Regions from separate parts of the Paenibacillus sp. sptzw28 genome, predicted to be linked through region 2. Evidence: a T-box and tRNA genes for the amino acid it is inferred to sense, from the RefSeq annotation. Region 2 holds a T-box; the other holds one or more tRNA genes.
The links. A T-box is a leader RNA that pairs with one kind of tRNA and senses whether it is charged. The one in region 2 lies ahead of tyrS (tyrosine--tRNA ligase), so its partner is inferred to be a tRNA-Tyr.
Positions count from the first base shown of each region.

Region 1: it has a tRNA-Tyr gene. The T-box ahead of tyrS (tyrosine--tRNA ligase) is inferred to sense a tRNA for this amino acid. The anticodon was not compared.

Region 1 covers NZ_CP080545.1:5,115,534-5,122,409, forward strand. The annotation lists gene KZ483_RS23480 (sensor histidine kinase) at 1-535, opposite strand, end outside; gene KZ483_RS23485 (PspA/IM30 family protein) at 702-1,388, opposite strand; gene KZ483_RS23490 (PspC domain-containing protein) at 1,391-1,879, opposite strand; gene KZ483_RS23495 (PspA/IM30 family protein) at 1,876-2,565, opposite strand; gene KZ483_RS23500 (LiaF transmembrane domain-containing protein) at 2,614-2,904, opposite strand; tRNA gene KZ483_RS23505 (tRNA-Leu) at 3,258-3,339, opposite strand; tRNA gene KZ483_RS23510 (tRNA-Arg) at 3,347-3,423, opposite strand; tRNA gene KZ483_RS23515 (tRNA-Cys) at 3,441-3,514, opposite strand; tRNA gene KZ483_RS23520 (tRNA-Gly) at 3,530-3,604, opposite strand; tRNA gene KZ483_RS23525 (tRNA-Gln) at 3,612-3,686, opposite strand; tRNA gene KZ483_RS23530 (tRNA-His) at 3,716-3,791, opposite strand; tRNA gene KZ483_RS23535 (tRNA-Trp) at 3,805-3,878, opposite strand; tRNA gene KZ483_RS23540 (tRNA-Tyr) at 3,888-3,973, opposite strand; tRNA gene KZ483_RS23545 (tRNA-Thr) at 3,979-4,054, opposite strand; tRNA gene KZ483_RS23550 (tRNA-Phe) at 4,071-4,146, opposite strand; tRNA gene KZ483_RS23555 (tRNA-Asp) at 4,159-4,235, opposite strand; tRNA gene KZ483_RS23560 (tRNA-Met) at 4,271-4,347, opposite strand; tRNA gene KZ483_RS23565 (tRNA-Val) at 4,377-4,452, opposite strand; tRNA gene KZ483_RS23570 (tRNA-Glu) at 4,531-4,605, opposite strand; tRNA gene KZ483_RS23575 (tRNA-Ser) at 4,609-4,699, opposite strand; tRNA gene KZ483_RS23580 (tRNA-Asn) at 4,703-4,778, opposite strand; rRNA gene KZ483_RS23585 (23S ribosomal RNA) at 4,894-6,876, opposite strand, start outside.
Region 2 covers NZ_CP080545.1:2,829,937-2,836,812, forward strand. The annotation lists gene KZ483_RS12660 (transglycosylase domain-containing protein) at 1-1,267, opposite strand, end outside; T-box leader at 1,452-1,719, shown strand; gene tyrS (tyrosine--tRNA ligase) at 1,767-3,020, shown strand; gene KZ483_RS12670 (rhamnogalacturonan lyase family protein) at 3,230-4,492, shown strand; gene KZ483_RS12675 (rhamnogalacturonan acetylesterase) at 4,570-5,223, shown strand; gene KZ483_RS12680 (NfeD family membrane protein) at 5,421-5,948, shown strand; gene KZ483_RS12685 (flotillin lipid rafts scaffold protein FloT) at 5,997-6,876, shown strand, end outside.

The DNA.
Region 1 (6,876 bases), 2.3 Mb from region 2:
TTGATATGGCAAACAACTGCTGGCTTACAGCGTCATGAAGCTCTCGCGCGAGCCTTTCCCGTTCTTCAATGACGGCAGAGAAACGAACCTGTTCCGTCCATACCTCATCCTCTTCCGAGAAATCCTCGGATGTTTCAGTTGTGTCTTCAGCGGAAGGAAGCGTTACCCTCTGTTTCTTCCGACGCTGTTGGTCGGTTAACCGCTTGACCGCCGCCCTCAGCTTTACTCCCTGAAAATAACTGTATCCAGCCGCGGCAATAAGCGCGAGCCCTATAATGGTCAAACCGATCGCTGCGGCTTTTGTTTGCAAGGCGAATACCTTGATGTAGCCCATACCTTGCATAACGAGAACAATCAAGCCAATGATGACAAGCAGCCATATCACCGTCTCTGCAGCGTTTCCCCTGGGTTGATTAAGCGGCGGGCCTCCTCGCGCATTCCGATAAGGATGCATCGCTTGACGCTGTCTCCCCGAGTCCCCTTGTTCACTACGCATATTGACGCTTGCTTCATCCGAAGGCGATTGGTCAGCCATGGGTATATGCCCCTCTCTATGTAACCATGGAAACAAGCCAGAGACAGAGGCTTCATTCGCGAAGCGCATACTGTCTTGGCTTATCCATTTGCAAACCCTTCGATTTCTATTCCGGCTGAAAACAACTCGGAAGGTCAATCGTCGTACCTAGTCTTCCCAGTCAACCCTACTCGGCTGACGGAGGGTTTAATTTGTTTTTCAGTGCTTGAAGCTGCTCTTCGACCTTCAACTGCTTCGAAGGATCTACTGTGCCAACGGCAGATGGACCATTATAAGACGTATATGGGACACGTATCACTTCAGCTTCCGCTTCCAGCTGCATAATCTTTTCTTCCATACGGGTAAAGCCCCGTGAAGCGCTGCCGCTTTCGATCGAGTGAACCGTCGTTACTTGCGCCATTTGCTTCTTCGCTTTTGCCATCTGTGCACGCGCTGCCAGCTCATTGCGTTTATTCCGAAGCTGGTAGAACTCATCCTTCATACCATGGAGCTGCAGCATAAGCTCTTCGGCCTGCGTTTTGGCTGCGGCATGCATATCCGTATATTCGGCCGTTTTGTGATCGAAGAATATTTTCTCTTCCAAAAGCTTCCGTGCAAGCTCCTCCTGGCCGGAGCGAATCGCAGTTTCAGCTTTCGTCTCACGGTCTGCGGCACTGCGGAACGCTTCGTCAAGACGCTGTTTCATACGGCGCTCGTTTGCCATTTGCTTGGCAACCGTCAATTCGGCCTGATGAATTTCCGCCTCCATATCACGCAGATATTGGTTTAACATTACAACAGGATCTTCCATTTTGTCGAGCAGCTCGTTAAGAGAAGCTTTCGTCATATCTTTCATTCGCTTAAAAATACTCATAGTTAAAACTCTCCCTTCTCGTGCTTGGCTAATTTTGCTTTCAGTTCTTCTATCTCACGACGGAGCGCTTTTTTCTCCAGATCTTCCATCATGGCATCCAAATTTGATGCCGATTGTCCTTGCTGCCAACTGGCAGGTCCAGCCGACGGACCACTGGATGGAGGTGTATTTGTATAAGGTCCGCCAAAGCCTTGACCATTGTTTTGCGAGCCAAAGCCCGGGCCGTTATTCCAACCACCATTATATCCGCCGCCGGAGCCGTAACCGCCGGGTCCAAAGCTGCCGGGACCGAATCCGCTGTATATGTTCGGTTCCTTAGGTACAACGAGGCCGGCAAGAATATATACCAATATTAATGCACCGCTTGTAAATACGGTCAGGACAATCAGAAGAATCCGCAGCAGTGTCGCGTCCACATTCAGCATCTCGGCGATACCGCCGCACAAACCGAACAGCTTCTTATCGCGGCGCGACCGATACAGTTTCCTCATGACGATTTCCATCCTTCCTGCTGCAATTTTCGTTTCAATTGTTCCATTTCGCGCTCGATGACGGACTGCAGAGTCGAACCCGCCTCGACGATAAATTCCTGTCCAGCCCGGCGTAAATCGCGAAGGCTTTTTGCTTCAAGCTCCATATCGCTGATCCGATCCTCCAGCCTGCGGAACATGCCTGCAGGCTGCTGCCCAGGCTGCTGCCCGAGGCCGTTATACCGTGCGTTCATCCGCTGTTGAAGGCGCAGGGATTCCATCCGAGCTGCATAGTATTCACGTTTATCGTAAACAGCCTGATACTCCGCCCGCAACTCTCGAAGCTGATCCTCCAGCTCCCGGACGTTCTGCTGTGTTTGTTCGTATAATTCACGGTACTGAGCAGCACGTTCCTCGCTGGTCGCTTTATCTGTAAGTGCAATTCGTGCTACATGCTCCTCCCCTGCTTTAAGGGCAGTCATTGCTTGTTGTTCACGCTTGTCTCTCAGCTGCTCCGCTTGCAGCCATTGAGACTTCAAGTAGTTCCCGTGTCCCACATACTGCTGATATAATCGCTCAGCTTGAATAATATCTTCCCTTGTCGACCACAAGAATTGGTCAATTAACTTAACAGGATCTTCCGCTTTCTCCAGCCGCTCATTTAGTGTCGCCACTGTAATGTCACGGACCCTACGGATAATACTCATGCATAAACCTCCTTAATCCGGAATCTATTACGATTACTAAGTATTTAATTAAACGTGTTTACGACGTTTGAACATTGAAACTCCCCATAAGATAATTCCGATCGCAAGCAGCAACGCGATAATTCCGGCAAGCTTGCCAATCAGCATAAATGCTCCGACTACGATGAGAATGCCACCGATGAGCTTCTTGTCATTTTTGACTCCCACGACTCCAAGACCGATCAAGATGAAAGGCATCAACAAACTGAAAATCCAGCTGAGATTAATCCCGATAAACTTCATCACCATCAAACTTCCTGCAATAACAAGTAACGCACCTAACACCGATTTACCATTCATTCTTACTGTCACCGCCTTCCCTCAGAACTTTTATACTTTTCATTACGTCGCTGCGCTTGAAGTTGTTTCATCGCTTGCTTATGTATTTATTGTAGGTGTTTTCCAGCCGTTTCAAAACGGACTCGCGACGGTTTTCTCCCTAGACTTGGGTCGGGGAGTGGACCCACCCCATGGACCGAAAGGGCTACGCACAGTTATTAATCCAAGTGAAAGGGTCTTTAATATCACCTTCTCATACACACTGATTCCGCGTACGGTCCTGAATTACCCAAGTGGAGCACGCATAGATTCATGCTCGTTGTTAAAAATAAAAAAAACCTGATGCAATTCCATCAGGTTACAACTTCTATGTATGGTGCCGGTGAGAGGACTCGAACCTCCACGGTTTCCCTCACGATTTTGAGTCGCGCGCGTCTGCCATTCCGCCACACCGGCAAATTAATGGCGTGCCCTAAGAGATTCGAACTCCTGACCTTTTGATTCGTAGTCAAACGCTCTATCCAGCTGAGCTAAGGGCACACGATTGTTGAAGATTGTGGAGGCGCCACCCAGATTCGAACTGGGGGTAAAGCTTTTGCAGAGCTCTGCCTTACCACTTGGCTATGGCGCCAGAAATAAAAAAAAATGGAGCGGAAGACGGGAATCGAACCCGCGACCCTCGCCTTGGCAAGGCGATGCTCTACCGCTGAGCCACTTCCGCATATAAATGGCTGGGGATCTAGGATTCGAACCTAGGAATGACGGAGTCAAAGTCCGTTGCCTTACCGCTTGGCTAATCCCCAATCTTTTATTTATCTTATAATTTGTATGATGGGGCGATCGAGGGGAATTGAACCCCCGAATGTCGGATCCACAAACCGATGCGTTAACCACTTCGCCACGATCGCCATATGAACCTTTTGGCAGGGGCAGCAGGAATTGAACCCACACTAACGGTTTTGGAGACCGCTGTTCTACCTTTAAACTATGCCCCTAAGGTAAACTGGTGGAGGATGATGGATTCGAACCACCGAACTCGTCAGAGAACAGATTTACAGTCTGCTGCGTTTGGCCACTTCGCTAATCCTCCATGAGTGGTGCCGTCGAGAGGACTTGAACCCCCAACCTACTGATTACAAGTCAGTTGCTCTACCAATTGAGCTACAACGGCATATTCAATTCTTAAATGGTGGCTCGGGACGGAATCGAACCGCCGACACGAGGATTTTCAGTCCTCTGCTCTACCGACTGAGCTACCGAGCCATTTGGTGAAAATGGCGGAGCTGACGGGATTCGAACCCGCGGTCTCCTGCGTGACAGGCAGGCATGTTAGGCCTCTACACCACAGCTCCACATTATGGTTCTCGGATGACTCCGAAGGTAAAGTTGGTTGCGGGGGCAGGATTTGAACCTGCGGCCTTCGGGTTATGAGCCCGACGAGCTACCGGGCTGCTCCACCCCGCGTCGTTATGAATACTGCTTATGCAGTTTAATGGTGGAGGCTGACGGGATCGAACCGCCGACCCTCTGCTTGTAAGGCAGATGCTCTCCCAGCTGAGCTAAGCCTCCGTAATGAGCGACAAGTACTACTATACCTCATTTGCCCTGCTCATTGCAAGTCCTAATTTGTACCTTTTTGAACTATTTTGGTGACCCGTAGGGGATTCGAACCCCTGTTACCTCCGTGAAAGGGAGGTGTCTTAACCCCTTGACCAACGGGCCACATGGCGGAGAGCGAGGGATTCGAACCCTCGATACGCGGTTAACGTATACACGATTTCCAATCGTGCTCCTTCGACCACTCGGACAGCTCTCCAGATGGCTCCCCGAACAGGACTCGAACCTGTGACAACTCGATTAACAGTCGAGTGCTCTACCAACTGAGCTATCAGGGAACGATATTTCGGGTTAATTACACCCTGAAAACTGGATACGAACAGTTGTGAAACCCCTTTAGTCTTACGTTAACCTAAGAGCAGCGTGCGAAGTGAACGTTCAGGTGAACGTTCGTAGGATAAGCCCTCGACCGATTAGTATTCGTCAGCTGCACGCATTGCTGCGCTTCCACCTCGAACCTATCAACCTGGTCGTCTACCAGGGGTCTTACGAATTGGGAAATCTCATCTTGAGGGGGGCTTCACGCTTAGATGCTTTCAGCGCTTATCCCGTCCGTACTTGGCTACCCAGCGGTGCTCCTGGCGGAACAACTGGTACACCAGCGGTACGTCCATCCCGGTCCTCTCGTACTAAGGACAGCTCCTCTCAAATTTCCTACGCCCGCGACAGATAGGGACCGAACTGTCTCACGACGTTCTGAACCCAGCTCGCGTACCGCTTTAATGGGCGAACAGCCCAACCCTTGGGACCTACTTCAGCCCCAGGATGCGATGAGCCGACATCGAGGTGCCAAACCTCCCCGTCGATGTGGACTCTTGGGGGAGATAAGCCTGTTATCCCCAGGGTAGCTTTTATCCGTTGAGCGATGGCCCTTCCATGCGGTACCACCGGATCACTAAGCCCGACTTTCGTCCCTGCTCGACTTGTAGGTCTCGCAGTCAAGCTCCCTTATGCCTTTGCACGCTACGAATGATTTCCAACCATTCTGAGGGAACCTTTGGGCGCCTCCGTTACATTTTAGGAGGCGACCGCCCCAGTCAAACTGCCCACCTGACACGGTCCCTGTACCGGATGACGGTACCAGGTTAGAACTCCGATACGATCAGGGTGGTATCCCAACGATGCCTCCACCGAAGCTGGCGCTCCGGCTTCCAAGGCTCCCACCTATCCTGTACAGATCGTACCAAAGTCCAATATCAAGCTGCAGTAAAGCTCCATGGGGTCTTTCCGTCTTGTCGCGGGTAACCTGCATCTTCACAGGTATTAAAATTTCACCGGATCTCTCGTTGAGACAGCGCCCAAGTCGTTACGCCATTCGTGCGGGTCAGAATTTACCTGACAAGGAATTTCGCTACCTTAGGACCGTTATAGTTACGGCCGCCGTTTACTGGGGCTTCGGTTCATAGCTTCGGGTTGCCCCTTACCACTCCCCTTAACCTTCCAGCACCGGGCAGGCGTCAGCCCGTATACTTCGCCTTACGGCTTCGCACAGACCTGTGTTTTTGCTAAACAGTCGCTTGGGCCTTTTCACTGCGGCCCCCTCGGGCTATTCACCCTACCGAGGCACCCCTTCTCCCGAAGTTACGGGGTCATTTTGCCGAGTTCCTTAACGAGAGTTCTTCCGCGCGCCTTAGCATGCTCTGCTCGCCTACCTGTGTCGGTTTGCGGTACGGGCACCTTCGCCTGGCTAGAGGCTTTTCTCGGCAGCGGGAGCACATGACCTTCGGTACTGTAATTTTCCCTCCCCATCACAGCCCAGCTTTATCGGTTAACGGATTTACCTGTCAACCAGCCTCACTGCTTGGACGGCCTATTCCATCAGGCCGCGTCACTACCCTTCTGCGTCACCCCATTGCTCATAACGGCTTACGGTGGTACAGGAATATCAACCTGTTGTCCTTCGACTACGCCTTTCGGCCTCGCCTTAGGTCCCGACTTACCCTGAGCGGACGAGCCTTCCTCAGGAACCCTTAGGCTTTCGGCGGACAAGATTCTCACTTGTCTTTTCGTTACTCATACCGGCATTCTCACTTGTATGTCGTCCACCAGTCCTTACGGTCTGACTTCAACCTGCATACAACGCTCCCCTACCCCAAGATACTTTCGTATCTAGCCATAGCTTCGGTGGCGTGTTTAGCCCCGTTACATTTTCGGCGCAGAGTCACTCGACCAGTGAGCTATTACGCACTCTTTAAATGGTGGCTGCTTCTAAGCCAACATCCTGGTTGTCTGGGCAACTCCACATCCTTTCCCACTTAACACACACTTGGGGACCTTAGCTGATGGTCTGGGCTGTTTCCCTCTTGACGATGGATCTTAGCACTCACCGTCTGACTCCCGGATATAAGTACATGGCATTCGGAGTTTGACTGGACT
Region 2 (6,876 bases):
TCATCTGGGTCGCGTGATTCATCTGTTCCGTGTAGAAGTCTCTGCCTTCTATCATGCTCAGAACAGCGCCTGTTTTATGATTGAGCATAACGGCCGCAATCTGCTCCAAACCTTTCTCTTTACTGTAAGGTGTGAAGTTGTTGCTGTCGGAGCTAATTTCGTGCATCAGACTGTAAACGCGTTTGTCGATTGTAGTATAAATATGATAGCCGCCGCGAAGAAGCTGCTCGCGTGCTTCCTCTACCAAGGGGGCGTTTTCTTTCTTGCGCACGTCTTCAATCGTTAATTTGGGATCCTTCTGCATCAACAATATTTCGGACGCCTGGCGCTCGGATTCAAGCATTAAGTACGGAAACGTCGAATATGCTTTCTCCGCCGGTTTGGCAAGAGATGAACGGACATCAAACTTCAGGGCCGTTTGATATTGCTCTGAATTGATCCGCTTGTTTTCCAGCATATATTTGAGGACGTTATGCTGCCGCTCCAGTGCCAGCTTGAAGCCGCTCTCATTGAATTTGCCTTTGCTGGTGAATGCGGTATAAGCGGAAGGGCGCTGCGGCAATCCCGCCAAATAAGCCGCTTGCGCTATGTTTAACTGATTCAAATCGGTGATATTGAAGATACCTTTAGCCGCTGCTTTGATGCCGTACAGATTGTAACCGCTGTTACCGTTTCCGAATGGAACCTTGTTTAAGTAGGCCGTTAATATTTCATCTTTAGTCAGAAATCTTGTCAATCTAAGCGACAGGAAAATTTCTTTTGCTTTACGGCTGTCGGTCTTGTCAAGATTTAAAAAAACGCGCCGCGCCAGCTGCTGCGTAAGCGTGCTGCCTCCGGTTTGAGTTTCCTCATTCAGCAGCTTTTGTTTTATGGCACGGCCGAGTCCGTTAAAATCAATACCGAAGTTATTGTAGAAATTATTATCTTCGGTGGCCAATACCGCGTCGATGACATGCTGGGGAATATCCTTGCGTTTCACAATCCGTCGGTCTTCCTCAGTCCGCAGCTGTCCGACCGGGGTAATCCCGTCGTTGAAATAAACAAAGCCGGTTATGGAGTTCTCATTAATTTTAGCTTCGATTTCCGCTCTTGTTCTAATGGGCTCGTCCTTCACGAAGGATGCGACATAGCCCGCTGCAATTCCCGCAGTCAGCAGTCCGATTAATAGTCCGAAAATAAATAACCATTTGACTGTAATGAGCGTCACAATTCCGAATGTCCGCCATCTGCTGTGTCCATTCGTATTCTGTTGACGGTCTTGATCCATAGTTATAATACTCCTCCTCCGATTAACAGAAATATTATAGCATAAATCGATGCAAAGTGCAGAATTAGACAGTTTTTTGTCCATATATTAGGGGATTCGGAAACAGCTCGGTTAATGCGGTTAATGACAGATTGACTTATTGCATTGTGCTGTGGTATAACGAATAGCAAGAAAAGTGCATATCAGAATAGTGTGGACAGGCTTAAGTAGAACTGCAGATAGTTGTTTCAGAGAGCCGGTGGTTGGTGTAAACCGGTACGCGCTGCAGTTTGAATTACCGCCTCGAGCTGATCGGACGAACGACGTGTAAGAACGTTATAAGTAGTCCGTTTCCGGAGCGAATCCGTTATGAAATGAAGTGAGAGCAGATATTTTCCGTCCGGGATGCACGGTGATCCCTACGGCCGCTCTAACGAGGGTGGTACCGCGAGCAAATCCTTCTCGTCCCTTGAGACGAAAGGATTTTTTTTATTTCCGGACGGGAGTGGATCATGAGATGGTGAAATGGGAAAAGTTGACACCCAAGCAGCAACACGAAGTGGAGCGTCAAATGGACGTCATCCGGCGCGGTGTCGTCGAAATCGTGCCTGAGGACGAATTAAAAGCGAAGGTTGTAAATTCAGTCGCTACAGGAAAACCTTTGAAAGTAAAGCTGGGACTTGATCCGTCGGCGCCGGACATCCATATCGGACACACGGTCGTACTTCACAAGCTGCGCCAATTTCAGCAGCTTGGACACGAAGTGCAGCTCATTATCGGCGATTTCACGGGACGGATCGGCGATCCGACCGGAAAATCCGAAACGCGCAAACAGCTGAGCGAGGAAGATGTAAAGCGGAATGCCGAAACCTATCAGAAGCAGATATTCAAGCTTCTTGATCCGTCGCGAACGACAGTGTATTACAACTCAGAGTGGCTTGGTCCAATGAATTTCGCCGATGTCGTTACGCTTTCCGCGAAAGTGACGGTTGCCCGCATGCTTGAACGGGATGATTTCACCAAGCGGTACCAATCAGGTCAGCCGATCAGCATTCATGAGTTTTTCTACCCGCTTATGCAGGGGTTTGACTCTGTGGCTCTTGAGAGTGATGTAGAACTCGGCGGCACGGATCAGAAATTTAATCTGCTCATGGGGCGGACCCTGCAGAAAGAGTATGGCAAAGCGACGCAAGCGGCGATTATGACCCCCATAATCGAAGGGCTGGACGGCGTTCAGAAAATGAGCAAAAGCCTTGGCAATTACATCGGTATCGACGAGGAGCCGAATCAGATTTATGGTAAATCGATGTCGATCCCGGATGAATTGATGGTCAAATACTATGAACTCGCCACGGATATGAGCAACGAGGAGCTTGAATCGCTGCGCGCAGGGATTGCAGGCGGTACGGTGCATCCGCGAGATTCTAAAATGCAGCTTGCCCGAACGTTCGTGCGCATGTACCACGGCGAGGAGGCGGCTGCACAGGCTGAGCAGCATTTTGTCACCGTATTCCAGCAGCGTGCCCTGCCAGAGGATATCGAGCAGATCGTGCTTGCCGCGTCCGAGCTTGAAGACGGCCGAATCCGCATAGTTAAACTTCTCACCACTTTAGGTCTTCAGCCTTCGGGCAGCGAAGCCAAACGGAGCGTTCAGCAGGGAGCCGTTCGAATTAACGAGAACAAAATTGACGACCCTGGCGCCGACGTTGCAATTGCGGATGGGGATGTTATTCAAGTCGGGAAACGTAAATTTGCCAAAATTATAATCCAATAAGCAGAACTGTTCCAAGAGGGCTTGTTACGACGGTTAATCCGTTGAACATGTCCTCTTTTTCTTGCGGAAAGGCGACAGAGCGCGGTGGGTGCTGCAGAAAAGTTCAAATCAGGCAAAAAAGTATGATTGTTGGTCTCGCGGAGATCGGTTAAGATACGGAAATGCAGCGGTAGTTGCAGCATGGAAACCGATAACAGGAGGAATTACCGATGACCAAGATGCATGCGGAGCCGGTGCTGCTCGGCAAGCTTGACATCCGGCAAGCCGGGCCCCGCTGCAAGGCCTTGCTCGGGGATTTGAACGGAGACGGCAGGATGGAAATTGTCATGGTTCAGCCTGGTAACCGGCAGGATGTCCGTTATATCCCGCATCAGGTACAGTGCCTGACCGCCTATGATATGGACGGGAGACTATTGTGGCAGTTAGGCAAGCCCGATCCCAAGGCAGGAAGCCCAGGATCCGATTATCCGGCCCAAATATATGACTTAAACGGAGACGGCCGGCTTGAAGTGCTATGCATAATGAACGATCGATTTCATGTGATTGACGGTGAGACCGGTGCGGTCATGAGAACATTTGCACTGCCTGACCCGCAAGCGCACGATTGTATCGTCATCGCCAATCTATCCGGGGGCGAGCGGCCGACCGATATCATCCTAAAGGACCGGTACCACCGTTTGTGGGCGCTCGATTCGGAGTTTCGGACGCTCTGGACATACCAGGGGAACCCGGGACATTTTCCCTGGGTACATGATCTGAATGGCGACGGCCGCGACGAGGTTATGGCCGGTTATGATCTGCTTGATCATAACGGACGCCTACTATGGAGCTGCAGCGAACTGGACGACCACGCCGATTGCATTTGGGTTGGGGACGTTAATGGCGACGGAGAGAAGGAGCTTGTAATCGGCGGGAGCGTTACGGTGATGTACGACCGGAATGGAAGGGAGCTGTGGAGATATGACGGTTCTATTGAGTCTCAGCATGTGGCGCTCGGCAAGTTCCGGGCGGACCTTCATGGGCTGCAGATTGCCGGTCTTGACCGCATCGTCCGAGGCGATACGGGTGGGAATCTCAAAGGTAAAGACGGCATGTTTCTATTGAACTCCGAGGGGAGGGAATTATGGAAAGAGGAACGAAAAACCGAGGGCTGGCTGACCATAATCGAAACCGTCAGCAGTTGGGACGATAGCCGGCTCGATTATATATTGGCATACCGTAGGGGCGGAGGTGTATATCCGGCACTATACGACGGTTTTATGAACGTGGTCACGGAGTTTCCCATCGAAGGCTATGCCGTACATGCGGATTTGTTTGGGGAAGGACATGAACAGATTATTATTTACACTGACGAAACGGCTTATATTTTCTCAAGCCGCGAATTCGATCCGGCGCAGGTCGCCGCGGGTCCGTCATTGCCTCAACCAAAGAGACTGTACAGCTCGCTTTATCCCGGCGGTGAAGCCCGCTAAGGTATTTTGACAAGCAGCTCTTCACCGCAGCCGGTGAATGAGTTTGCTCACACTCATAAATAGGAGAGATGCTGTTCATGACCAGGCAATTGAGTGTTTATTTGGCGAGCGATTCTACTTGCCAAAGCTACGGCAAGGGCCAATTCCCGCAAGCGGGCTGGGGGCAGTTTATCGGCAATTATTTTAACGGAAATATAAAAGTGTTCAATCATGCGATTGGGGGGAGAAGCAGTAAAACCTTCGTTACGGAGGGACGGCTTAACGATATTTTATCGGAGATGCAGGAAGGCGATTATCTATTGATCCAGATGGGGCACAACGATTCCACGTTAAGCAAGCCGGAACGATATACCAAGCCGCAAACAACCTATAAAGTATATTTGAAAATGTATGTGGATGGAGCGCGCGAGCGCAAAGGGATACCGGTGCTGATAACACCTGTTGCAAGGCTGCATCATGAGGATGGCGGTTTTATTAATGATTTTCCCGATTATTGCGATGCGATCAAAGAGCTCGCTGCGACAGAAAACGTCCCGTTGATCGATTTAATGGATAGAAGCCTTGAATGTTATGCTTCGACCGGCTACGAACACGCATCATCTTTTTTTATGGTCTCCGTGAATGGTACGGACTGTACTCATTTTACCGAGAAAGGAGCGGAACGGATAGCTGAGCTGGTAGCCCAAGGCATAAAAGATTTGAACATCGGACTGTCCGAATATGTAAAATAACGGCTTGCCAAAAGAGAGACTCAATCATTGCCATGGCCTTAATACTGAAACAGATTACACGGTCGAACCTGCCTGACAGCCGGTTCGGCCGTTTTTCTATATATTGGCGGTTGAAAGAACGCAACTTCCTCAGTGTAAGTGCGTAATAAATATCGGCTCAGCTTCAAGAATATGGATGGTACGAAGGGAGGGGGACGATGGAGACGCTTTTTTTGTCCTGCCTGATCGGGGGTGCTTTATTTGCCGTCATTAGTGTCATATTCGGCGATTGGCTCAGCCTGGCGCTTGACGGGGCACTAGATTTCCTCTCCATTGACGGGCATCCCGTCTTACAGCCGATGACAGTCGTGGGCGGAATCACCGTTTTCGGGGGTGCGGGTATGATGCTCGACCGTTACAGCGAATTAGGCGGTGCCGCTGTTATTGGATTTGCGGTATTATTCGCCGTAATTGCAGGCATATGCGTGTACTTCTTCTATGTGAAGCCGATGGAGAATAGCGAGAGCTCCACGGGCTACTCAATGAAAGAGCTGTCCGGCGTTATCGCGGAAGTGCTCGTTCCTATTCCCGAAGTCGGTTATGGGGAAGTCATGATTAAAGCGGGTGCCGGCGTGTCGAACCAAATCGCCGCCAGCTTTGACGGATCGATGATTCCTTCAGGTGCGCGTGTCGTAGTCATTGAGGTGAAGGACAACACGCTGTATGTTTCAAAGCTGGAGCTGTAGGCAAGCGGATATACGAAGAAATGAATTATCGAGGGGAGAAATTTAATTATGATTCCGGATTATTTAACCATTCCGCTTACGGTTGCAGGTGTATTGATCTTGCTGGGTCTGGCCTTCTGGGCGCGATATAAGACGGTCAGCCCGGACCAGGCGATGATTGTCACAGGTACGTTTCTCGGCAGCAGAAACCTCGCGACCGATGAGACCGGCCGTAAAATTAAAATCGTTCGAGGCGGGGGAGCCTTTATTTTACCTGTTTTTCAGAAAGCTGATTTTCTCTCGCTGCTCTCTCACAAGCTGGAAGTTTCTACACCGGAAGTGTACACGGAGCAAGGTGTTCCGGTTATGGCCGACGGTGTTGCCATCATTAAAATCGGCGGTGCCGTTGAGGATGTGGCAACTGCAGCGGAGCAGTTCATGGGCAAGCCCACCGAATCGCTAAAGGGAGAAGCGCAGGAGGTGCTGGAGGGGCATCTGCGCGCGATTCTCGGGTCGATGACTGTGGAAGAGGTGTACCGAAACCGCGATAAATTCGCCCAGGAGGTTCAAGGCGTTGCTGCGCGGGATTTGAAAAAGATGGGGCTGCAGATCGTATCTTTCACGATTAAGGATCTGCGTGACAAACACGGCTACCTCGATGCGCTTGGGAAACCGCGGATTGCCGCGGTAAAGCGGGACGCCGACATAGCCGAAGCCGAAGCGGTCCGGGATTCGCGCATTCAGAAGGCGCGGGCGGAGGAGGAAGGCCAAAAGGCGGAGCTGCTTCGCGATACGAACATTGCCGAAGCATCCAAAGAGAAAGAGCTTAAAATAGCCGCCTTTAAGAAAGATCAAGATATGGCCAAGGCCGAAGCGGACCAAGCGTATGCCGTGCAGGAAGCGCGTTCCAAGCAAAGCGTCGTCGAAGAGCAGATGCAGGTGGAATTGG